DNA from 2 places in the Isoptericola sp. NPDC057391 genome. Region 2 is predicted to be linked to the other one. Evidence: predicted binding sites of a transcription regulator. Region 2 holds the regulator's gene; the other holds the start of a gene.
The links. The regulator HspR, encoded in region 2, represses chaperone genes until heat shock. The targets are predictions, from matches to a motif close to AAGTTGAGTCNNNNNGACTCAACTT.

Region 1 (11,978 bases), on a different contig from region 2:
ACGGCGTGCCCGCGCCGGCCGCGAGCCGGCCCAGGTGCGTGCGCGCGGCGGCGACGCTGATCTGCTGCCCGACGATGGCACGCACCACGATCTCGTGCGGGTCCACCGTGCCGGGGAGGCGCAGGCCCTGGGCGCGGGCGACGAGGGGCGCGAGCGCCGGGTCGTCGGCGAGGGAGGTGTCGACCGCGGCCGGGTCGGCGTCCAGGTCGAGCAGCCGGCGCAACCGGGCGACGGCCACGGAGACGTCGGCCGCCGACGCGAGCTCCAGGCGCACGGCGACGCGGCCCGGGCCCACGCCCGGCCCGGCCAGGACCTCCGCCGCGCCCGGCCCGTGGGGGAGCAGCAGCGTGCGGGCGTACCGCACGTCGTCGCCGTCGAGGTCCGCGACCTCCACGCCGTCGACGGCGCGCGCCGCGAGGAACGCGACGACGCCGCGGGCGTCGAACGGCTCGCGCACGGGCAGCTCCAGGTCGAGCCGGACGCGCGCGACGCAGCCGCCCGGCTCGCCTTCCAGCACGCGATCCGTCGCGGTATCGGGGCCGATGGCGCGGGGGATCGCGTGCTGGAAGGCAGGGCGGCGGCGGGCGCGGGCGCGCAGGTCGCTGGGCGTCGTGTCGAAGACCTCCACGACGGTGTCGTTGAACTGGCGGATCGAGCCGAACCCGGCCGCGAACGCGACGTCCGCGAGCGGCAGGTCGGTGCCGACGACGAGGCTGCGCGCGGTCTGCGCCCGCTGCGCGCGGGCCAGGGCGAGTGGGCCGGCGCCGAGCTCGGCGGTGAGCAGGCGGTGCACGTGGCGCGCGCTGTACCCGAGGCGGGACGCGAGCCCGTCCGTGCCCTCGCGGTCCACGACGCCGTCGGCGATGAGGCGCATCGCCCGTCCGGCGAGGTCGTGCCGCAGGTCCCAGGCGGGCGTGCCGGGCGCGGCCTCGGGCAGGCACCGCTTGCAGGCCCGGTACCCGGCCTCGTGCGCGGCCGCCGACGTGAGGTAGAAGGTGACGTTCTGCGGCTTGGGGGTGCGCGCCGGGCACGAGGGGCGGCAGTAGATGCCGGTGGACCGCACCGCCGTGAAGAACTGCCCGTCGAACCGGGTGTCCCGCGCGGCGATGGCGCGGTACCGCTCCTCGAACTCCCGCGCGTCCGGGACGCCCGGGGCGGGCGCGTCGGGTGGGGCTGTCGTCGTCATGCCCCCATCCTCGCGCGCCCCACCGACCCGGCGCTGGCGGGAATCGGACACGGCCGTGGGCCCGTTCGACCGGGCGCGCGTCAGGCGTGGGGGAGGGCCTCGATCCAGTCGAGGACGGCGGCGAGGTAGGCGTCGCGGGCGGGTCGCGGCGACAGGGCCAGGTCGTGGGTGCCGCCGGCGACGGTGCGCACGGTGACGTCGCCCCCGAGCCGCCGCGCCCGCTCGCGCATGTGCGCGACGTCGAGCACGGTGTCGGTGGTGAGGTGCTGGTCGGCGGTGGACCGGTCGGAGGTGAGCACCAGCACCGGGACCCGGAGCCCGAGGCCGCGCGCGAGGCGGCGCTGGGCGCGCAGCACCGACCGCAGCCAGGCGGCCCGGACGGCGAACGGCTCGTGCGGCTTCCACGCCGCGTCGAAGTCCCACTCCCCGCCAAAGGTGCGGTGCAGGGCGCGTGCGTAGCCGTCGTCGAGGTGGTTCACGACGGCGCGCGGTGCGACGACGCCGAGGGCCTCGACGAGCGCGGTGGCGCCGAGCCGCACCGGGCGGGGCTTGTTGAGCTGGACCCACGGGCTGTTGAGGACGAGCGCGTCCGCCCGGCCCGGGCGGGCCGCGGCCCACAGCGGGGCCACGAGGCCGCCCGTGGAGTGGCCGAGCACCACCAGCCGCTGGTGCCCCGCGGCCCGGACGACGGCGGCCGCGGCGTCGAGGTCCTGCGCGTACGCCGCGATGTCGCGCACCTGGTTCGGGTCGCCGCCGGCGGCCACCTGGGCGTCCCAGGCGCGCCCGTGCCCGCGCAGGTCGACGGCGTAGAACGCGAGCCCGCGGTCGGCGACGGCCGCCGCGAGGTGCGGGTGGAAGAAGTAGTCGGCGAACCCGTGCACGTACAGCACCGCCGTGCGCGCGACGGGTCCCCGGCGCCCCGGCGGGCCGTCGTCGTCGGGCGTGGAGGGCACGTGCCGCACCAGCACCGCCTCCGCGCCGCCCGGCAGGGGCAGGGTGCGCGCCCGGAACTCCGGGCCGAGGACGTCCTCGCGCCACGCCCCGGGGCCAGGTCGTGGCGCGGTCGGCGCGTCAGGCACCCTGCGAGGGACCGGACGGGCGGCCCTCGTCGCCGGTCTCGGGACCGGCGTCGGTCCCGGGCTCGGGCTCCGGCGCGGGCTCGGCGTCGGGCGCGGGGGCCTGACGGACGGTGTCCTCCTCGCCCGGGCGGCCGGGCTCCAGCGGCTCCGCGACGGGGCCGGTGGTGGGGGCCGCGGGCGGCGCCGTCTCGGGCGCGGCCTCCGGCTCGAGCGGCGCGGCCACGGGGCCGGTCGTCGGCTCGTCGGCGGGGCGGGCGGGCGCGCCGAAGACCTGCTCCTCCGGCGTCGGACCGGCGGCGGGCACGGCCCCCGGGGCGGCCTGCGCGGCGAGGGCGGCGTCGCCGGTCGCGGTGCCGGTGACCGGCGCGGGGCGGCGGTTGTTCCGCACGACGAACCACACGACGAGGCCGATGACGACCAGCCCGACCACGAGGCCGACGATCCACCACGGGAAGCTGCTGCCGGCGGTGGCGGCGCCGACGGCGTGGATCTCAGTGTTCTCGCCGACCTGCGGCGTCCAGGTGACGGTGTTGCCGTCGACGGTGCCGGTGGCGTCGCTGACCGGGCCGGGGAACGTGATGGCGAGCCGCACGTCGAAGGCGTCCCGGACGTCCTGCGGCAGCTGCTCCAGCTCCTCGGAGCCCTCGGAGAGGTTCATGGTCCCGTCGACGACGTAGGTGTCGCCGTCGCGCGTGATGCTGAGCGACTCGTCGTCCCCGCCGGAGATGTCGCTGATGGGCGCGTCGCTGAACGTGTACCGCGTGCCCGTGTACTCGTCGTCGGAGTAGGGCTCCTGCGTGGCGCCCTCGGGCAGCCCCTGGCTCATCTCGCCGCCCGCCTGGTCCCAGAGCTCGCCGGGCTCCATCCCCATGGTCTCGGCGAGGCTGTTGGAGACGGCCATGACGATCGTGCCGGAGACGGTGTCGTCCTCCGAGAGTGTCATGTCCATGTCGACCTTCATGCACCCGGCGAGGGCGAGGAGGCCGACGGCGGCCAGGACCGCCGCGATCGCGGTGCGGAGGCGGCGCACGGGGCCGCGGGCTGGAGTGGTCACCGGCCCAGCATCCCGCAGCGGCCGTCCGCGAGCCACCCGGCGTCCCGAGCGGCTTGCGATCAAAGTTGAGCGGAATAGACTCAACTTTGCCGACGTTCCCCCGACAGACGTCTTTCCCGTGTCACCGCACGTCATCCCGGAGGTCCCATGGACATCAAGCTCACGACCATGTCGCAGCAGGCGCTCGGCGACGCCGTCCAGTCGGCGTCGGCCGCGGGCAACCCCCAGCTCGAGCCCGTGCACCTGCTGCAGGCGCTGCTCCACCAGACGGGCGGCGTCGCCGTCGGCCTGCTCGACGCCGTCGGCGCGAACGCCCAGCAGATCGGCCAGCGCGCCCGCGCGGCCCTCGTCGCCCTGCCGCAGGCCAGCGGCTCCGCCGTCGCGCAGCCCGCGCCGTCGCGCGCGATGAGCGCCGTGCTGGAGAACGCCGGCAAGGAGGCCGAGGCGCTCGGCGACGAGTACGTCTCGACCGAGCACCTGCTCATCGCCCTGGCGGCCGGCCAGTCCGCCGCCGCCCAGGCGCTGAGCGAGGCGGGCGCCACCGCCGACGCGCTGCGCGCCGCGCTGCCCGCCGTCCGCGGCTCGTCCCGGGTCACCAGCCCCGACCCCGAGGGCACGTACAAGGCGCTGGAGCAGTACGGCAGCGACCTCACCCAGCGCGCCCGCGACGGCAGGCTCGACCCGGTCATCGGCCGCGACTCCGAGATCCGCCGCGTCGTGCAGGTGCTGAGTCGTCGCACCAAGAACAACCCCGTCCTCATCGGCGAGCCCGGCGTCGGCAAGACCGCCGTCGTCGAGGGCCTGGCCCAGCGCATCGTCGCGGGCGACGTCCCGACCTCCCTCCAGGGCAAGCGCCTCGTCGCGCTCGACCTGGCCGGCATGGTGGCGGGCGCCAAGTACCGGGGCGAGTTCGAGGAGCGGCTCAAGGCCGTGCTCGAGGAGATCACCGCGTCGGACGGCGAGGTCATCACCTTCATCGACGAGCTGCACACCGTCGTCGGCGCGGGCGCCGGCGGCGAGGGCGCCATGGACGCGGGCAACATGCTCAAGCCGATGCTCGCCCGCGGCGAGCTGCGCCTGGTCGGCGCCACGACCCTCGACGAGTACCGCGAGCACATCGAGAAGGACCCGGCCCTCGAGCGCCGGTTCCAGCAGGTGTTCGTCGGCGAGCCGTCCGTGGAGGACACCGTCGCCATCCTGCGCGGGCTCAAGGAACGGTACGAGGCGCACCACAAGGTGACGATCGCCGACTCCGCGCTCGTCGCCGCGGCCGCGCTGTCCGACCGGTACATCACGGGCCGGCAGCTGCCCGACAAGGCGATCGACCTCGTCGACGAGGCCGCGTCGCGCCTGCGCATGGAGATGGACTCCTCGCCCGTCGAGATCGACGAGCTGCAGCGCGCCGTCACGCGCCTCGAGATGGAGGAGGTCGTGCTCAAGGAGTCCGACGACCTCGCGTCGACGGAGCGCCTGGAGCGGCTGCGGGCCGACCTCGCGGACACCCGCGAGCGCCTCGCCGCGCTCACCGCGCGGTGGGAGTCGGAGAAGGCCGGGCACAACCGCGTCGGCGACCTGCGCGCCCGCATCGACGAGCTGCGCACCGAGTCCGACCGGCTGCAGCGCGAGGGCGACCTCGAGTCCGCCGCCCGCCTGCTGTACGGGGAGATCCCGCAGGTCGAGCGCGAGCTCGCCGAGGCCGAGCGCGCCGAGGCGTCGCAGGAGGCCGAGGGTGCCGCGGAGCACGAGGCGCCGATGATCGCCGACAAGGTGGGCTCCGACGAGATCGCCGAGGTGGTCTCCGCCTGGACGGGCATCCCCGCCGGGCGTCTGCTGCAGGGCGAGTCCGAGAAGCTCCTGCACATGGAGGACGTCATCGGCGAGCGGCTCATCGGCCAGACGGCCGCGGTGCGCGCGGTGTCCGACGCCGTGCGGCGCTCGCGGGCCGGCGTGGCCGACCCCGACCGCCCGACCGGGTCGTTCCTCTTCCTCGGCCCGACCGGCGTCGGCAAGACGGAGCTGGCCAAGTCGCTCGCGGACTTCCTGTTCGACGACGAGCGCGCCATGGTGCGCATCGACATGTCCGAGTACTCGGAGAAGCACTCCGTGTCGCGGCTGGTCGGCGCCCCTCCGGGGTACGTCGGCTACGAGGAGGGCGGGCAGCTCACCGAGGCCGTGCGGCGGCGCCCGTACTCCGTCGTCCTGCTGGACGAGGTGGAGAAGGCGCACCCCGAGGTCTTCGACATCCTGCTGCAGGTGCTCGACGACGGCCGCCTCACCGACGGCCAGGGCCGCACGGTCGACTTCCGCAACGTCATCCTCGTGCTGACGTCGAACCTGGGCTCGCAGTTCCTCGTGGACCCGGCGCTGGACGACGCCGCCCGCCGCGAGGCGGTCATGGCGGCCGTACGCGCGTCGTTCAAGCCGGAGTTCCTCAACCGGCTCGACGACGTCGTGATCTTCGACGCGCTGAACGTCGAGGAGCTGGGGGAGATCGTCGACCTGCAGGTGGCGGCGTTCGCGAAGCGGCTGGCCGACCGGCGCATCACGGTGGACGTCACGCCCGCCGCGCGCGAGTGGCTGGCGCTGGAGGGCTTCGACCCGGCGTACGGCGCCCGGCCTCTGCGCCGCCTGGTGCAGCGCGAGATCGGCGACCGGCTCGCGAAGGAGCTGCTGTCGGGGGCGGTGTCCGACGGCGGCACCGTGGTCGTCGACCGGGCGGCGGACGCCGCGGGGCTCGTCGTCACGCCGAGGTAGTTCGAGCTGGCTCGAGGTCGCTCGAGGGAGTTCGAGAGCACGAGGGGGCGGTCCGCGTCGTGCGGACCGCCCCTTCGTGCTCTCGGCGAACCTCGTCCTGCCGCGGCAGGGTCACATGCGGATGAAGCGCGGGTTGTCCTGCCAGATGTGGCGCTTCACGACGCCGACGCCGGGGCGCGCGGCCTCGACCTGCTTGCCGTTGCCGACGTAGACCGCGACGTGGCCGGGCGTCCAGATGAGGTCGCCCGGGCGGGCGTTCTTGCGGGAGACCGCCTTGCCGTGGTTCTTCTGGGCCGACGAGGAGCGCGGCAGGGTCTTGCCGGTGGCCTTCTTGTAGACGTACTTCGTGAGGCCGGAGCAGTCGAAGGCGTTCGGCCCGTTCGCGCCGTACACATAGCGGTCGCCGACCTGCGCCTGGGCGACGCGCACGATCTTCTGGCCGCGGGTGAGCTTCACGGCCTTCACGCCGACCGTGCGGGTCGAGGTCGTGCGCAGCGCGCTGCCCGACGGGTTGACGACCACGCGCGCCGCGTTCTTGCCGTTGCGGTAGTGCGCCGACGACGGCGAGAAGGTGGCCTTCCCGTGGCGCAGGGTCTTCACCTGGACGCTCTTGCCGCTGATCCGGAGGCGCACCTTGCCGGAGACGGCCTTGCCCTGGTGCGAGACCTTGACCTTGTACACGGGCCGGGTGCCCTGGCCGGCGGTGATCGAGTGCTTGGACACGGAGAGGGTGGCGCGCGGTGCGGGGGCCGAGGCCGTCTTGACGGCGGTCGCCGGTGCCGCGGAGGCGTGGGGGGCGGCGGCGATGAGGCCACCGCCGGTGAGAGCGCCGGCGACGGCGAGGGCGATGATCGCCCGGCGGGGCCGGCGGGCGGCCGCGGCGGCGGTGCCGGGGCGTGCGGCATCGAGGGACGTGGACATGGGGCGTGACCTCCAGCCTGCGAGATGAGCTGTCGGGTGAGGCCGAGATCGTTGGCCCGCCACCAGTGGTGGCTGAACCCCAAGGCCGGGAGCGTCCGGGCGGTGTGCCCGGGCGGCCGGCCGGAAGTGGGTCTCCCGCTGCTGCCGTGAGATTCGTGGTCACCGCGACGCCGGCAGCACTCGGCTGCGTCCCGGTCGGCCGGCACCCGTTGCTAGGTGCGGTCGAGGGACGCTAACCCTGCGGACCCTTCGAGGTCACGTTCCGGTAACAGGACCTGCGTGTGGTTGCCGCGGGCGCCGGTGGGCATCCGTGCTGGACGAGTCCGGGCAAGCCGGGCCGAACCGGGCGCGGTCGCGAGATACCGGATGTGACGAAGATCACTGTAGGAATCCACCCGTGGGTGGATATCGAGGACCGACCTGCCCGTGCGGGGCGACGCCGGGGCTCAGGGCAGGAGGTCGACCGCCCCGGGGGAGGGGGAGACCGCGACGCACAGCCCTGTCCGGTCGCCGGCCGACCAGCCGTCCTCGGACGGGGTGAGGACGACGAAGGCGAGCCCCTCGACCTCCCGCCCGGCGGCGCCCAGCAGCCCGGGCCCGCAGTCGGCGGACGCCTTGCGCACGAGCGCGTCGTGACCGGGCCACACGGCGCCGGCGGCGGAGTCTGTGCGCCCCACCACCTGCGCCCCGTGCTCGCCCGCGCACGGCACGACGGTCACCCGGCCGACGTCGCCGGGCGGGAGGTCCCGCAGGCACGACCCGAGCACGAGCTGCACGGCGTTCACCTCGCGCGCACCGTTCACCGCGGCCGGCACGGGGGCGGTCGCCCGGTCGCGCGCCGTCGTGACCCCGATCGTGACGGCGCCGCCCACGACGGCGAGCGCGACCACCGCCACGGCCGCGCGACCTGCGAGCCGGCGTGCCCGGGCCGTGCCGTCGCCCCCGGGCGCGGCGGCCCCCGGCGCGGCGTCGCGGGGAGGCGCCGCGCCGTCGTCGCCCGCCCCCGGCGGGCCGAGCTCGGCGAGGTCGGCGAGGCCTTCCGTCGGCAGCACGCCCGCCGGCGTCGGCGCGGCGAACACCGGCTCCGCGGGTGTCGTGGCGGGCTGGTTCGGGTCGCGCTGGTCCGGGTCGGTCACGAGTGCTCCGTGCGCGTCAGGCCGGGTCGGCGAGGTCGAGGATCACCGGGACGTGGTCGCTGGCACCCTTGCCCTTGCGCTCGTCGCGGTCGATGACGACGCCGGTCACGCGCTCGCGCACGGCGGGGGAGGCGTAGGCGAAGTCGATGCGCAGACCCTTGTTCCGGGGGAACGCGAGCTGCTGGTAGTCCCAGTACGTGTACGTGTGCTCGGCGGGCAGGTGCTCGCGCGTCACCTCGGTGTACCCGGCCGTCGCGAACGCCGTGAACGCCTCCCGCTCGGCGGGGGTCACGTGGGTGTGGCCCTGGAACGCGGCGGGGTCGTAGACGTCCGTGTCCAGCGGGATGACGTTCCAGTCGCCGACGAGCGCGACCTGGGTTCGGGGGTCGTCCGCGAGCCAGCCGGCCGCGGCGTCGCGCAGGGCGCCCAGCCAGTCCAGCTTGTACGCGTAGTGCGGGTCGCCCACCGCCCGGCCGTGCGGCACGTAGAGCGACCACACGCGCACGCCGCCGCAGGTGGCGCCCAGCGCCCGGGCCTCGACCGGCGGCGGCACGTCGAGGAGGGTGGCCGCGGGTGCCTCGTCGGGTGACGGGTCGGGGGCCTCGGCGGGCGCGTCGTCCTCGGGCGCCGGCGCGGCGGCGGGCTTGGCGAACCCTGGCTGGCCCGGGAACGACGTCTCGACGTCCGCGATCCCGACCCGCGACGCGATGGCGACGCCGTTCCACGCCGAGTGCCCGGTGTGCGCCACCTGGTAGCCGGCGGCCTCGAACGCCGCGTGGGGGAACTGCTCGTCGCGGCACTTGGTCTCCTGGATGGCGAGCACGTCCGTGCCCGAACGCTCCAGGAAGGCGATCACCCGGTCGACGCGGGCACGGACGGAGTTGACGTTCCAGGTCGCGAGGCGCACGGGCGCCAGGCTACCGGCGGCCGCCGACGCGGCCGGCCGCTCATCCCCACGTCGCCGTGCCCGGGTCGACGCCGTGGGCGCGGGCGTTCGCGTCGATCACCTCGCTCAGCCACGCCGTCAGCCCGGGCTGCCGCGCGTCGTGGTTCGCGGTGAACTCGGGGTCCGCCGCATACATCCGGCCGATGACGACGTGCATCGAGTGCGTGACGTCGAAGTAGGCGCCGAGCGACGCGCGGTGCCGCTCGGCCAGCGCGTCCGCCTCGGCGCTGCCCGGCCGCACGCCGCGCGCCCTCGCGTCGGCGAGCGCGGCGAGGACGGCCTCGGCCTCCGCCGCGACGTCCTGCCACTCCTCAGGGGTGCGCTCGGCCGCCCGCTCGGCGAACTGGGCCCACTGGTCGGTGTCGCCCCACCGCTCGCGCGCACCCTCCGCCCACGACGGCTGCCAGCGGTCCCCGAACAGCGCGACCTGCTCCTCGGGCGAGAGCAGCACGCCGCGCTCGCGGGCCTCGACCAGCCGGTCGAGGGCGTCGGCGGCCCGCCCCAGGCGGCGCAGGCGCTCGCGCACGAGGTCGCGCTGGCGGCGCAGGGACGCGTCCGCCCCCTCGGGCGCGTCGAGCAGGGCCGCGATCTCCTCGAGCGGCACGTCGAGCTCGCGGTACAGCACCACGCGGTGCACGCGCGTCAGGTCCGACGGCGTGTACAGGCGGTAGCCGGCGGCCGTGCGTGCGGACGGGCGCACCAGCCCCACGGCGTCCCAGTGGTGCAGCGTGCGGACGGTGACGCCCGCGGCCCGCGCCGCGGCGCCGACGGTCAGCCCGTCGGCACCGCGCGCAGGCTGGGGGCGGGACGCCATGGCGCCCAGTCTGCCCGCGGCGCCCGGGTGCCCGCCCCCGCGCGCCCACGGGCCGGTCATCCCTCGGCGCCGAAGCCCAGCTCGTCGCGCACCGTCTGCGCCTCGGGGCTGCTCGGGTCCCACGGCCGGGCGGCCGTCATGATCACGCGCGTCCTCTCGGGGGTCACGACCTCCAGGTCGAGGGTGCCCCACGGCTGCACCCGCGGACCGGTGGTCGAGCCGGGCGCGACGCGCTCGCACGCGGCCGCGACGGCGTCGATCTCGTCCTGCACGCACGAGAAGCTCACGGTCGTCGGGCCGGCCTCGGCGGCAGGGGTCCCGGGGACGAGCAGCACGTCCTGGAAGGCCCACCGGCGCAGGTGCACCACCGTGCCCGGGGCGGCGAAGAGCTCGAAGAAGCCGAGACCGTTCACCCAGAAGTCGGTGGACGCCTCGAGGTCGTGGGTGGGGACGTTGAGGAACATCGGCATGCCGTAGATGCCGCGGAACTGCTCCGGCGGCTGCACGCCGGGGCCGGGCTGCGGCACGGGGCTGATGCTGAAGGCGGGAAAGGTGGTGTCGGTCATGCGGCCAGCCTGGAGCCTGACGTCGCGTGAGGGTCAAGCGGGCGGCCGCCACGCTCTAGGCTGCCCCCATGGGAACCGCGCTCGTCACCGGCGCCACCGCCGGCCTCGGCCTGGAGTTCGTCTGGCAGCTCGCCACCGCACGCCACGACGTCGTGATCGTGGCGCGCGACGGCGACCGCCTGGAGCAGGTCGCGGCACAGGTGCGCGCCGCGGCCGGGGTGCGCGTGGAGGTGCTGCCGGCGGACCTGTCCGTGCCGGAGGACCTGGAGCGGGTCGCCGCCCGGCTCGCCGTCACCGGCGACGAGGCGGACGACGACCGCCGCCCCGTGGGCCTGCTCGTCAACAACGCCGGGTTCGCGACGGCGCAGCGGTTCGTCGGCGGCGACCTCGCCGTCGAGCTCTCGGCGCTGGACGTGATGGTGCGCGCCGTGCTCGTGCTCTCCCACGCCGCCGCGGGTCAGATGACGGCCCGCGGGCGAGGCGCGATCCTCAACGTGGCGTCGGTCGCCGCGCTCACCGCCGGCGGCACCTACGCCGCGGCGAAGGCGTACGTCCGGTCGCTCACGGAGGGGCTCGCCGTCGAGCTCAAGGGCACGGGCGTCACCGCCACGGTGCTCTGCCCCGGGTTCGTGCACACGGAGTTCCACGACCGGGCGGGCGTCGACATGTCCACCGTCCCGGACGTCGGGTGGCTCGACGCCCCGACCGTCGTGTCCGAGGCGCTCGCGGACGTGCGCCGCGGCGTCGTCATCTCGACGCCGTCCGTCCGTTACAAGGCGGCCTCGGCGCTGCTGCGCCTCGCCCCGCGCGCCGCGGTGCGCGCCGTCGGCAAGTACCGCTGACCTCGGCCGTCGTCGACCACGAGCGAGGACCGGCCGCCCGGCCCACGATGGTGGCGTGATCCGGGGGACGACGCCGGCGACGGCCGCCGGGGGCGGCCGGGACGCCGTTCCCGGCGGCGACGCGCTGGACTACCGCGACCTCTTCGACGCGGTGGCCGTGCCGAAGATCGTCCTGGACCCCGACCTCGTCGTGCTCGACGCCAACCGCTCGTACACCGAGCTGCTCGGGGTGCCGGCCGACGCCCTGGTCGGGCGCACGCTGGCCGACGCCCTGGCGCAGGTGCCGGGGGGCCCGCCTCCCGTGCCCCGGGCCCTCGAGGCGATCGACCGCTGCCTGCGCACCGGGATGCCCGAGGTCGTCGAGCCGGCGCGCTGGGACCTGCCGGACCGCCGCACGGGCGAGTCCGGGCCGCGGTACTGGATGCTCCTGGTGCTGCCGGTCACGCGGGCGGGGGACGCCGCGGTGCGGGCCGTCGTCGTCCGCGTGGAGGAGGTCGACGCGGCCGACGTCGAGGACGCGGACGGGCGCGCCACCCCGGAGCGCATGTCGTGGCACAGCACGGTGGCCCGGATGCGCGCGACGGCGGCCGCCGAGCGCGAGGCGGCCGTCACCCTGCAGTCCTCGGTCCTCACCGCGCCGCCGGACGTCCCGGGCCTCGCCGTCGACGTCCGCTACCAGC
Region 2 (11,978 bases):
GCTGGTGGTGGAGGACGACTTCATGGTCGCGTCCATCCACCGCCGCTTCGTGGAGCGGGTCCTGGGGTTCCGGGTGGTCGGCGAGGCGCACTCCGGCGCCGACGCGCTCGCCGCCGTCGAGGCCCTGAGTCCCGACCTCGTGCTGCTGGACGTGCACCTGCCCGACATGAGCGGCATCGAGGTGCTGCGGCGCCTGCGCGCCGCGGGGAACGACCTCGGCGTCGTCGTCATCACCGCGGCCCGCGAGGCCGACACCGTGCGCGCCGCCGCGGCGGGCGGGGCGGCGCACTACCTCGTCAAGCCGTTCGCCTCCGAGGACCTCACCGCGCGGCTCCAGGAGTTCCGCCGCTCCCGGGCCGCCCTGGAGGGGCTGGACGACGACGGCGCGGCGGGCAGCCCGGCCGACATCCAGGCGGACATCGACGCCGTCTTCGCCCGTACGCCGCAGGCGACGCCGCGCGAGCCCCTGCCCAAGGGCCTCAGCCAGGAGACCGCCGACGCCGTGCTCGCCGCGCTCGCGGACGGCGCCGAGCTCAGCGCCACCGAGTGCGCCGACGCCGTCGGCGTCAGCCGCGTCAGCGCCCGCCGCTACCTGGAGCACTTCGCGACGACGGGGCGCGCCGCGGTGCGCCTCAACTACGGCACCGCGGGGCGCCCCGAGCGCCGCTACCGGCTGCGCTGAGCGTCCGCCCGCTCCACGGCAGCGGTGCCCAGCACCCGGGCCGTGATCCGGGGCAGGGCGTCGGCCAGGACGGCGGGCCGCGGGGTGCCGGTGACGAGCGTGACCCGCACCGTGCCGGGCACCGGCGACGGCACGATCCGGTCGCCGGGCGCGGCGTACCAGCGGGCGGTGAGCTCGGGCATCAGGGCCGGGCAGCCCAGCTCGCGCGCGATGCGCAGCGTGGCCTCGGTGGTCGGCCCGCGGCGCGGCACGGCGCCCAGCGCGGACAGGCGCCGGTGGGTGGTCTCGCCCGCTAGGTCGATGAGGCTGTACACGACCGTGCGCCCCGCGAACGGGCGGCTCCCGGCGGCGAGCGGGGCCGCGCCGTCGGGCAGCACGACGACCCGCGGCGACTCGCCCAGCGGGGTGCGCTGCAGGCCGCGCGGCACCACGATCTGCTCCGCGACGGTGACGATCGCGGCGTCCAGGGTGCCCTCGTGCACCTGCCGTACGAGGTTCGGGCCGTGGTCGACCTCGGGGAGGATCGTGACCTCGGGCAGCTCGAGCTCGACGGCGGTGAGCACCATCGGGCTGAGGGCCTGGATGGTGCCGACGGACAGGGTGGGCGCGGCGACGGCGGCGAGCACCTGGTCGGGCAGGGCGTCCAGGTCGGCGAGCAGGCCCGCGGCCAGGCGGGCGAGCTCGCGACCGGCCGGGGTGGGCCGGGCACCGGTGGTGTCGCGGTCGAAGAGCGGTGTGCCGAGGCGGCGCTCCAGGGCGGACAGGCGGCGGCTCGCGGACGGCTGCGCGACGAGCAGCTCGCGGGCCGCGGCGCCCACGGAGCCGTGCCGCGCGACCGCCTCGGCCAGCTGCAGGTCGTCCACGGTCAGACGGGAGGTCATGCCGCCAGCGTATGAGCGAGGCGTGCGCGCCGCCGTCTACCGGCGGCGGCCGCGGCTGCCGAGGATCGAGGCATGCGTCGACCCCTCCTGATCCTCACCGCGATCACCTTCCTCACCTGGGTGGGTGCGCGGGTCACCGCCGTCGCGCTGCCGCTCGTGGCGCTCGCCGAGACGGGGGAGGCGTGGGCCACCGGGCTCGTGGGCGGGATGTCCGGGCTGCCGCTGCTGTCGGTCGGCTGGTGGGGGCGCGGTCTGCGCGAGCGGCTGGTGTCCGGGCGGGCGCTCGCCGTCGTCATGCTGGTGCAGGTCGCCGGCCTCGCGATCGTGCCGGTCGCTGCCCTCGCCGGGCAGGTGGGCGCGGTCAGCCTGTGCGCCTCCGGCCTCGTGACGGGCGTCGCGGGCCCGTTGCTCGGGCCCGCCGAGCGCGCGCTCGTCGCCGACCTCGCCGACGCGGGGCGGCACGACGGCGCGGCCGGAGCCGACGGTGCGGGCGGTACCGCCGCGCGCTGGCTCGCGTGGCAGGACCTCGCCCACCGGGTCTCGATGATCTTCGCGCCACCGCTGGGCGCGTGGCTGGTCGTGGCGTGGGGCGCGGAGCCGCTGCTGTGGTGCCAGGCTGCCGTCGTCCTCGTCGGGGCCGCGGCGATGCTGGGCGTGCCGCGGGCGGGCGGCCGCACGACCGGCCGGGGCGACGCCGGGCCGACGCCGGTGCTCGCCGTCCTGCGCGGCCACCCGCAGGTCGCGGTGGGGATCGTCGCGGCGGGCGTCGGCGGGGTGTGCTGGTTCGGCTTCAGCCTCGGGCTGGCCGTGCTCGGCGTGGAGCACGGGATGCCCGGCGCGCTGATCGCGGCGGGGATGAGCGGCTACGGGGCGACGTCGGTCGCGGCGTCGCTGGCCGCGCCGCTGGTCGTCGACCGGCTGCCGCGGCTCGCGACCGCGGTCGGCACCTGGGCGGTGCTGGGGCTGTCGTTCGCGGCGCTCCCCGTGGTGGTGCCGAGCGTGGCGGGCGTCGCGCTCGTGTCCGCCGTCGGCGGCCTCGCGACGCCGTTCGGGATCGCCGCGCTCAACGCGCTGATCAGCGAGCGGACCTCCGGCCCCGCGCGGCGGGCCGCGTTCACCGCGGAGACGGTGCTGCACTCGGGCGGCGCCTCGCTCGGGCTGCTCGTGGGCGGCGCGGTCATCGGGTGGGTCGGCGCGGGGCCCGCGCTGGTCGCGACGGGCGTCGTGCAGGTCGCGGCCGCCGTCGTCGGCCTGGGGGCGGCATGGCGGCTGCGAGCGCCGGACCGTCGTCCCGGGCCCGACGGCGCCGTGCGGGGCGGCGGTCGTCCGGGCGGGGGCCGATGCCGCAGGCTAGGGGCATGCGTCTCCTCCTGCTGCGACACGGCCAGACCCCTTCGAACGTGGCGGGCCTGCTCGACACCGGCGCCCCCGGGCCCCGGCTGACCCCGCTGGGCGAGCAGCAGGCCGCCGCCGTCCCGGCCGCGCTGGAGGGGCGGCGGATCGACGCGCTCGCGGTGTCGACGCTGGTGCGGACCTCGGACACCGCCGGCCCCCTGGCCGCCGCCCGGGCCCTGCGCCCCACCGTGCTCGACGGGCTGCGCGAGGTCGAGGCCGGCGCCCTCGAGATGTCCTCCGACCTCGCCGACCACCACACCTACCTCGAGACCGTGTTCGCCTGGTCGCGCGGCGACCGGTCGCGGCGCATGCCCGGCGGGCCCGACGGCGACGCGTTCCTCGCCCGGTTCGACGACGCCGTCGCGGCGCTCGCGTCCGACGGGCACGAGGCCGTCCTCGCCGTCTCGCACGGCGCCGCCATCCGGTCGTGGTCCGGCGCGCGCGTCCGCGGCCTCGACGTCGAGGAGCTGGCGCACACGCCGCTCGCCAACACCGGCCTCATCGAGGTCGAGGGCGACCCGGCCTCCGGCTGGCGGCTGGTCGACTGGCAGCGCGAGCCCGTCGGCGGCGAGCTGCTCGACGCCGTCGTCGCGCACGACCCGACCGGGGAGCCGGTCGACGACTGAGCGCGGCAGCCCGCACGACGCGGGAACGTGCCAGCATCGCGACATGACGACGGTGACGCTGCGCCCGATGACCCCGGCCGAGTTCGACGAGTGGCAGGACGCCCTGGCGGCGGACTACGCGGCCGAGCAGGTGGCGGCGGGCCGCTGGCCGCACGAGGGGGCGGTGCGTCGGGCCCGCGAGGAGTCCGCCCGGCTCCTGCCGCAGGGGCCGGCCACGGAGCGGATGCTCGTCAACGTCGCCGTCGACGCCGACGGGGAGCCGGTGGGGCGCAGCTGGGTGGCCCTGGACCCGCCGCACGCCACGGCGGGGATCGCGTTCCTGTACGACATCGAGGTCGTCGAGTCGCGGCGCGGCCAGGGCCTGGGTCGGGCGCTCCTCACGGCGACGGAGGACGCCGCCCGGCAGGCGGGCGCCACGGCGCTGGAGCTGAACGTCTTCGGCCGCAACGCCGCCGCCGTCGCGCTCTACGACTCCGCCGGGTACGCCGTCGTCACGCAGCAGATGCGCAAGACGCTCTGACGCCGGTCACCCCGCGGCGGCGAGCCCGACCTCGCCGCCGACGGCGGCCGCCAGGTGCGCCGCCACGGCGGCGGCGTTGGCACGCAGCACGTCGGCGGGGACGTCGGGCAGGTTCTCCGCCCAGTCCAGAAGCGGCGAGCCGCGGAACTGGAGCACGCGCGCGGGCCTGCCGAGGAACGCCAGGTGCAGGTGCGCCCCGCCGTCGCCCCACTTGGCGAGCTGCACGCGGCCCACGCTCGGCAGCGCCTCGACGGCCGCCGAGACGGCGACGACCAGCTGCCCCATCTCCGCCGCGAGGTCCGGGGGCACCGTCGGCAGGTCACAGTGCGTGGCGACGGGAACCAGGGTGAGGAACGCCGGCAGGCTCTGCGCGAGGTCCGCGGTGAGCACCCACCGCTCGTTGCGCCAGACCCAGCCCTCGAACCTGGCGGCCCGCTCGTCGGCCCCGCCCGCGCACCAGCAGTCCGCGGGGTCCTCGCCGCTCCGGGGCGGCTCGGCGTCGGCCAGCGGGCGCAGCGGCTTCAGCCGCAGCGAGTCGGTCTCGTAGGGGTAGATGTCCCAGCCGGGCATCTCCTCGACGGCGACCGGCAGCCGCCCGTCCGGGCCGGTCCGGGCGGCGATGCGGGCGTAGTACTCCTCGGCGGTCTCAGGGCGCATGCGCCGATCCCACCACAGGACGACGCGCGTGCGTCACGTGCGGGCGCGCAGGTCCATGCCCATCACGGTGCGGACGGGGACCGGGCCGGTCGTGTCGTCGGCGACGTGCCGCATGCCGAGCTTCTCCGCGACCCGGCGGGACGCCGTGTTGTCCGGGTGGACGATCGCCACGAGCTCGCGCGCCCCCAGGACGTCGCGGGCGACGTCGCGGCACGCGGCGGCGGCCTCGGTCGCGAAGCCACGCCCCTGCAGCTCGCGCCGCACGTGGTAGCCCACCTCGAGCCGGAAGTCCTCGCCGACGCGCTGCCAGGTGAGCCCGCAGTCCCCGACGAACGCGCCGTCGAGGGTCTCGAGGATCCACAGCCCGTGGCCGTGCCGGGCGTAGTTCTCCTGGTTCCAGGCGATCCACGCCGCCGCCTCCGCACGCGTCTTCGGGGCGGGGTAGTACGCCATGACGTCCGGGTCCCCGAGCAGCGCGGCCATCTCGTCGAGGTCTGCCGGGCCCATCGCGCGGAACCGCAGCCGGGCGGTGGGCGGGGGCGTCGCGTCGCGGGTCACCCGGCGATTCTCGCCGTCGCCGTCCTCCGCGCGACACTGGAGGTCAGCAACAGCTGCCGAGACGAGGAGTATCAGGGTGCCCCAGGGAACAGTCCGATGGTTCGACGCCGACCGAGGGTTCGGCTTCATCGACCTCGGGGACGAGGCCGAGGACCTCTTCGTGCACGCGTCCGAGATCGTCGGCGGTGACGGTCCGAAGCAGCTCCGTGAGGGGCAGGCCGTCGAGTTCGAGGTGGGCGAGGGTGACCGTGGCCCCCAGGCGCGCCGCGTCCGGGTCACGGGCGACCAGCCCGCCGACGCGGCCCTGGGCGTCCTCGGCACCGTGAACTGGTACGAGCCGACCAAGGGCTACGGCTTCGTCACCCCCGACGACGGCCGCACCGAGATCTTCGTGCACAGCTCGGCGATCGTCGGGGGCGGCGTGATCTCGGAGGGCCAACGGGTGGCGTTCCTGGTCGCCGAGGGGGAGAAGGGGCCGCAGGCCGACCACCTGCTGCCGCTCGCGGCGGAGGCGGCGCGGCCGGCCTCCGACGGCGCGGACGGCACCGTGTCCTGGTTCGACGACACCAAGGGCTTCGGCTTCATCGCCCCCGACTCGGGGGGCGGGGATCTCTTCGTCCACGTCAACGCGCTCGGCCCGGGGCTGACCTCGCTGTCCGAGGGGGCGCGCGTGACGTACGACGTCGTCGAGGGCGACAAGGGGCCGAACGCCCGTGACGTGCGCCTCGTGCGCGGCTCCGGGGCCGCGCGCGGCACGGGGCGCGACCGGGACCGTGGCCGATCCGGCCGCCCGGCGGGGTCCGGCGGGCGCGTGCGCGGCGGCGAGGGCACCGTCGCGCGCTTCGACGCGGACCGTGGCTTCGGCTTCATCACCCCGGACGCCGGGGGCGACGACCTGTTCGTGCACGTGTCGGTCGTGCGGGACGCCGAGTTCCTGGAGGAGGGCGACCGCGTCCGGTTCACGATCCGCCAGAGCGACCGGGGCCCGCAGGCCGACGGCGTCGAGCTGATCTGAGCGCCGGCCCTGCTGTTCGCTCACGGCGAACAGCAGGGATCACCTGCGGGAATATCGGCGCCCCGAGCAAGGTTGAGCCATACAGACTCAACTTTGGCGCCCGCGGTTTGCGAGGCGGGGACGCCGAGATTTACGTTGAGTGCAGTTGACTCAACCTCGGGCGCACAGGCGCCCGGACGTACGCATGGAGGCAGCACACATGGCTCGAGCAGTCGGTATCGACCTGGGTACCACCAACTCGGTGGTCGCCGTCCTGGAGGGCGGCGAGCCCACCGTCATCGCGAACGCGGAGGGGTCCCGCACGACGCCGTCCGTCGTCGCGTTCTCCAAGACCGGCGAGGTCCTCGTCGGTGAGGTGGCCAAGCGTCAGGCGGTCACCAACGTCGACCGCACCATCTCGTCGGTCAAGCGCCACATGGGCACCGACTGGTCGGTCGAGATCGACGACAAGAAGTACACCGCGCAGGAGATCTCCGCGCGCGTGCTCGGCAAGCTCAAGCGCGACGCCGAGGAGTACCTGGGCGAGCCCGTCACGGACGCGGTCATCACCGTCCCGGCGTACTTCAACGACGCCGAGCGCCAGGCGACCAAGGACGCCGGCCAGATCGCGGGCCTCAACGTGACGCGCATCGTCAACGAGCCCACCGCGGCGGCCCTCGCCTACGGCCTGGAGAAGGGCAAGGAGGACGAGCTCATCCTGGTCTTCGACCTGGGCGGCGGCACGTTCGACGTCTCGCTCCTCGAGGTCGGCAAGGACGAGGACGACTTCTCCACCATCCAGGTGCGCGCCACCTCCGGCGACAACCGCCTCGGCGGCGACGACTGGGACCAGCGCATCGTCGAGCACCTCATCAAGCAGGTGAAGAACACCGAGGGCGTCGACCTGTCCAAGGACAAGATCGCCCTGCAGCGTCTGCGCGAGGCGGCCGAGCAGGCCAAGAAGGAGCTCTCGTCCGCGACGAGCACCAACGTCTCGATGCAGTACCTGTCGATGAGCGAGAACGGTCCGGTCCACCTGGACGAGAAGCTCACGCGGGCGCAGTTCCAGCAGATGACGCAGGACCTCATCGACCGCACCAAGGCGCCGTTCCACGCGGTCATCCGCGACGCCGGCATCTCGGTCTCCGACATCGACCACGTCGTGCTCGTGGGTGGTTCCACCCGCATGCCGGCCGTGACCGAGGTCGTCAAGGAGCTCACCGGCGGCAAGGAGCCCAACAAGGGCGTCAACCCGGACGAGGTCGTCGCCGTGGGCGCGGCCCTGCAGGCCGGCGTCATCGGCGGCGAGCGCAAGGACGTGCTGCTCATCGACGTCACCCCGCTGTCCCTCGGCATCGAGACCAAGGGCGGCGTGATGACCAAGCTCATCGAGCGCAACACGGCCATCCCGACCAAGCGCAGCGAGATCTTCTCCACGGCGGAGGACAACCAGCCGTCCGTGGCGATCCAGGTCTTCCAGGGCGAGCGCGAGTTCACCCGCGACAACAAGCCGCTGGGCACGTTCGAGCTCACCGGCATCGCCCCGGCGCCGCGCGGCGTCCCGCAGATCGAGGTCACCTTCGACATCGACGCGAACGGCATCGTGCACGTGTCCGCCAAGGACCGCGGCACGGGCACCGAGCAGTCGATGAAGATCACCGGCGGGTCGGCCCTCCCCAAGGAGGACATCGACCGCATGGTGAAGGACGCCGAGGAGCACGCCGCCGAGGACAAGAAGCGTCGCGAGGAGGCCGAGACCCGCAACCAGGCCGAGGCCTTCGCGTACTCGATGGAGAAGCAGATCGCGGACAACCGCGACAAGCTCCCCGCCGAGGTCGTGACCGAGGTCGAGGCGGACATCGCCGGCGTCAAGACCGCCCTGGAGGGCGAGGACGCCGACGCCGTGAAGGCCGCGTACGAGAAGCTCGGCGCGTCCTCGCAGAAGATCGGCCAGGCGCTCTACGCCACGGAGCAGCAGGCGGGCGCCGAGAGCGCCCCCGCCGGCGACGCGCCGGAGGGCGAGCCCTCGCAGCCGTCCTCGGCGGCCGACGAGGACGTGGTCGACGCCGAGATCGTCGACGACGAGGACGACAAGAAGTGACGGACGAGAACACGCAGGGGACCCCCGAGCCGGAGGGCTCGGGGGACACCCCGTTCCAGTTCACCGACAAGCGCAAGGTCGACCCCGAGTCGGGTGAGGCCCGGGAGACCTCCGGGGCCTCCGGCGACCAGGGCGGGGCCGAGGGCTCCGACCCGCTCGCGGCGCTCGACTTCGAGCCCGAGGGCGAGGCCGCCGAGAGCGCCGAGGTCCTCAAGGCCAAGGCCGAGGCGGCGGAGCACCTGGACGCGCTGCAGCGCGAGCGGGCGTCGTTCACGAACTACCGCAACCGGTCGCTGCGCGACCAGGAGGCGGCGCGGACCCAGGGCACGCAGGACGTGCTGGCCGCGCTGCTGCCGGTGCTCGACGACATCGAGCGCGCCAAGCAGCACGCCGAGCTGAGCGGGCCCATGGCGGCCATCGCGGAGAAGCTCGACGCGTCGCTGGCGAAGTTCGGCATCGAGCGCTACGGCGCCGTCGGGGAGGAGTTCGACCCGACCGTGCACGAGGCGCTCATGCACTCCACCGACGCGGACGCCACCGCCACGACGATCAACCTCGTGGTGGAGCCCGGGTACCGCATCGGCGAGCGGGTCGTCCGCGCCGCCCGCGTGGGCGTCGTCGGGCCCGAGTAGCCAGCGTTCGAGAACGGGATCTCTCGCGTCATCGGCACCGTTGCCGCGAGAGATCCCGTTCTCGAAGGCAGGTGCGCAGGTCGCACCGCGACACCGAGGATGATGAGATCACGAGCATGATCAGGAAGGGGGCGTCGTGACAGGTCAGGACTGGATCGAGAAGGACTTCTACTCCGCTCTGGGCGTCCCCAAGGACGCGGACGACGCGGCCATCAAGAAGGCGTACCGCAAGCTCGCGCGCCAGTACCACCCGGACCAGAACCCGGGCGACGCGTCGGCGGAGGCGAGGTTCAAGGAGATCGGCGAGGCGTACGCCGTGCTGTCCGACTCCGAGCAGCGCCAGCAGTACGACGCCGTGCGCGCCATGGCCGGCGGCGGCGCCCGCTTCGCGGCGGGCCCGGGCGGCGGCGGCAACGGGTTCGAGGACGTCTTCGGCTCCATGTTCGGCGGCGGTGCCGGCCCGAACGTGCGCTACCAGCAGTACCCGCAGGGCGGCGCGCGCGGCGGGGGCTTCGAGGACATCCTCAGCTCCATGCTCGGCGGCCAGGGCGGGTTCCGCGGCGGCAGCCGGCGCGCCGGCTTCACGACGCCGCAGAAGGGCCCGGACGTCGCGGCCGAGACCACGCTGCCGTTCCGCACGGCGGTGGAGGGCGCCACCGTGGAGTTCACGGTGGACGGCCGCAAGGTCAAGACGAAGATCCCCGCCGGGGTGAACGACGGCCGCAAGCTGCGCATCCGCGGCAAGGGGCGCCCGGGCTCGGGCGGCGGCGACGCCGGCGACCTCGTGGTCACCGTGCACGTCGCGGCGCACCCCGTGTTCACGCTCGACGGCGCGAACCTGCGCATGACGGTGCCCGTCACGTTCGCGGAGGCCGCGCTGGGCACGACGGTCGAGGTGCCGACGCTCGACGGCCAGACCGTGCGGCTCAAGGTGCCCGCGGGCACGCCCACCGGGCGCGTGCTGCGCGTCAAGGGCCGCGGCGTGAAGACCGCGAAGACGCAGGGCGACCTGCTGGTCACGGTCCAGGTGGCCGTGCCGCAGAAGCTCAGCAAGAAGGCGAAGGAGGCGCTCGAGGCGTTCGCCGCCGAGAGCGACCACGAGGACGTGCGGGCGGGTCTCGCGCAACGCGCGGCGGAGTGACGCCGGGGCGTCGGGCGGCGGCGAGGGAGGTAGCGATGGTCACCGAGGACGCGCCGGTGCTGACCGTGTCGCAGGCGGCCCGGCTCGCGGGCATGCACCCTCAGACGCTGCGGCAGTACGACCGCCTCGGGCTGGTCACCCCGCGCCGGACCGCCGGCCGTGGCCGCCGCTACTCCCAGCGCGACGTGGCGCGCCTGCTCGAGGTGCAGCGCCTCGCACAGGTGGAGGGCATCAACCTCGCCGGGATCCGGCGCATCCTCGACCTGCAGGAGCACGTCGCCCAGCTCGAGGGTCGGCTCGCGGCGCTCGCCGTGCAGCCCGGCGGCCGGGTGTTCACGGCCGGCACGACGGGCGACGTCGTCGTCGTGCGCCGGGGTCAGCGCGTGCGCCGCGCGGAGCGGGCCGACGTCGAGGCCGAGGAAGGTGCGCTGGTGCTGTGGCGCCCGCACCGCCGCGGCTGACGTCTTTCCGCAACGCAATTCTTCGCTAATTCATAGAGCAATTGGTAAGGCTTTCCTCAGTGAATTCAATGTCGAATTCGCTGTGCATTTCCGTGGTGAGAGGAATATCGTGGTCGAAGGCGGCGAGAGCCGGCGTCGAGCGGCGAGGAGCGCACCATGAGCACGCTGATGGAGATGCCCGAGGTCACCGAGTGCACCGTCGAGGGCTGCGGCTACAACCACGACCACGGCTGCCACGCCGGGGCGGTGACGATCGCGGGGCACAGCGGCGACGCGGCGTGCGCCACGTTCATCCCGCTGAGCTCCAAGGGCGGCCTGGAGAAGGTCGTCGCCCACGTGGGCGCCTGCCAGCGCGGCGACTGCGTCCACAACACCGACCTCGAGTGCGCGGCCTCGGCCATCCGCGTGGGGCCCGGGCCCGACGACGAGAGCCACGCCGACTGCCTCACGTACGCCCCGCACTGACGCGGCACCCGCCCGGCCGGCGGGCCCGCCGGGCTGCTAGCGGGCCAGCTGCGTCAGCAGCTCGGCGGCCGCGGCGTGCGACGTCGGGAGGCGCTCCACCCACACCCGGGTGGGGCGCCTCAGCATGTCCTCGAGACCCATGAGCGCGGCGTTGCGCTCCACCACGCTGCGGGTGACCTTGGCCAGGTCCGGCACGTCGGTGTCCCGGCGGGACAGGACGGCGAACACACCGTCGGCGAGGGCGGCCATGGGGTGCCCCTCCCCGTAGACCTGCTCGAGCGCGCGGCCGACGGTCGCGGAGCGTGCGGCGCGGTCCCACGGGGCGAGGCCGTCGACCGCGACGTCGACGACGACGAGGCAGTGCGTGTCCGGCACGCCCCGGTCCGCGCCGACGGCGGCGCCGTAGGTCTCCCGCAGCCGCTCGGCGAGGTACTCGCGCGTCGGGAGGCCGGAGCCGGGGTCGCGCAGCGCGCCCAGCGCCGGCTCGGCGTCGCGGCCGCGCACCCACCCGACGGCCACCGCGCGGATCGCGTCCGGGTCCGGCGGTTGGTGGGTGGAGCGGTACAGGCACTCGACGTCGTCCAGCGTCTCGCCCAGGCCGACGCCGGCCCGCCCGCGCGCGGCGCCGAGGCGGTGGGCGGCCGCGTGCGGGGAACGACCCTCGTCGAAGGCCTCGACGAGCGCGTCGACGGCGGGGTGGTACCAGTCGTCGGGGCGCAGCCATACCTCGGCGAGGCTCGTCGCGCGCCAGCGGTCGATCACGTCCGAGACGTGCTCGGGCGCGTCCGGAGGCCCGCTCGTGGACCGGTTCATGATGATGGGACCGCCATGGGCAGCCATCATGACGCAGTTGTCCGGCACTTTC

Region 1: the regulator HspR is predicted to act here: its motif matches at 3,382-3,406, upstream of clpB (ATP-dependent chaperone ClpB).

What each region holds. Positions count from the first base shown of each region.
Region 1 is NZ_JBHVBO010000076.1:163-12,140, forward strand. Features, by position in the region: partial or broken gene ACFUVW_RS11350 (bifunctional transcriptional activator/DNA repair enzyme AdaA) at 1-1,186, opposite strand, end outside; gene ACFUVW_RS11355 (alpha/beta hydrolase) at 1,267-2,265, opposite strand; gene ACFUVW_RS11360 (LppM family (lipo)protein) at 2,258-3,319, opposite strand; gene clpB (ATP-dependent chaperone ClpB) at 3,467-6,073, shown strand; gene ACFUVW_RS11370 (C40 family peptidase) at 6,185-6,994, opposite strand; gene ACFUVW_RS11375 (septum formation family protein) at 7,441-8,130, opposite strand; gene ACFUVW_RS11380 (exodeoxyribonuclease III) at 8,147-9,037, opposite strand; gene ACFUVW_RS11385 (MerR family transcriptional regulator) at 9,078-9,890, opposite strand; gene ACFUVW_RS11390 (VOC family protein) at 9,947-10,456, opposite strand; gene ACFUVW_RS11395 (SDR family NAD(P)-dependent oxidoreductase) at 10,525-11,298, shown strand; gene ACFUVW_RS11400 (SpoIIE family protein phosphatase) at 11,354-11,978, shown strand, end outside.
Region 2 is NZ_JBHVBO010000034.1:13,646-25,623, forward strand. Features, by position in the region: gene ACFUVW_RS07200 (response regulator) at 1-682, shown strand, start outside; gene ACFUVW_RS07205 (LysR family transcriptional regulator) at 667-1,563, opposite strand; gene ACFUVW_RS07210 (MFS transporter) at 1,636-3,006, shown strand; gene ACFUVW_RS07215 (histidine phosphatase family protein) at 2,922-3,584, shown strand; gene ACFUVW_RS07220 (GNAT family N-acetyltransferase) at 3,628-4,104, shown strand; gene ACFUVW_RS07225 (hypothetical protein) at 4,111-4,761, opposite strand; gene ACFUVW_RS07230 (GNAT family N-acetyltransferase) at 4,795-5,319, opposite strand; gene ACFUVW_RS07235 (cold-shock protein) at 5,396-6,334, shown strand; gene dnaK (molecular chaperone DnaK) at 6,534-8,414, shown strand; gene grpE (nucleotide exchange factor GrpE) at 8,411-9,046, shown strand; gene ACFUVW_RS07250 (DnaJ C-terminal domain-containing protein) at 9,183-10,187, shown strand; gene ACFUVW_RS07255 (heat shock protein transcriptional repressor HspR) at 10,223-10,648, shown strand; gene ACFUVW_RS07260 (DUF1540 domain-containing protein) at 10,805-11,113, shown strand; gene ACFUVW_RS07265 (hypothetical protein) at 11,150-11,926, opposite strand.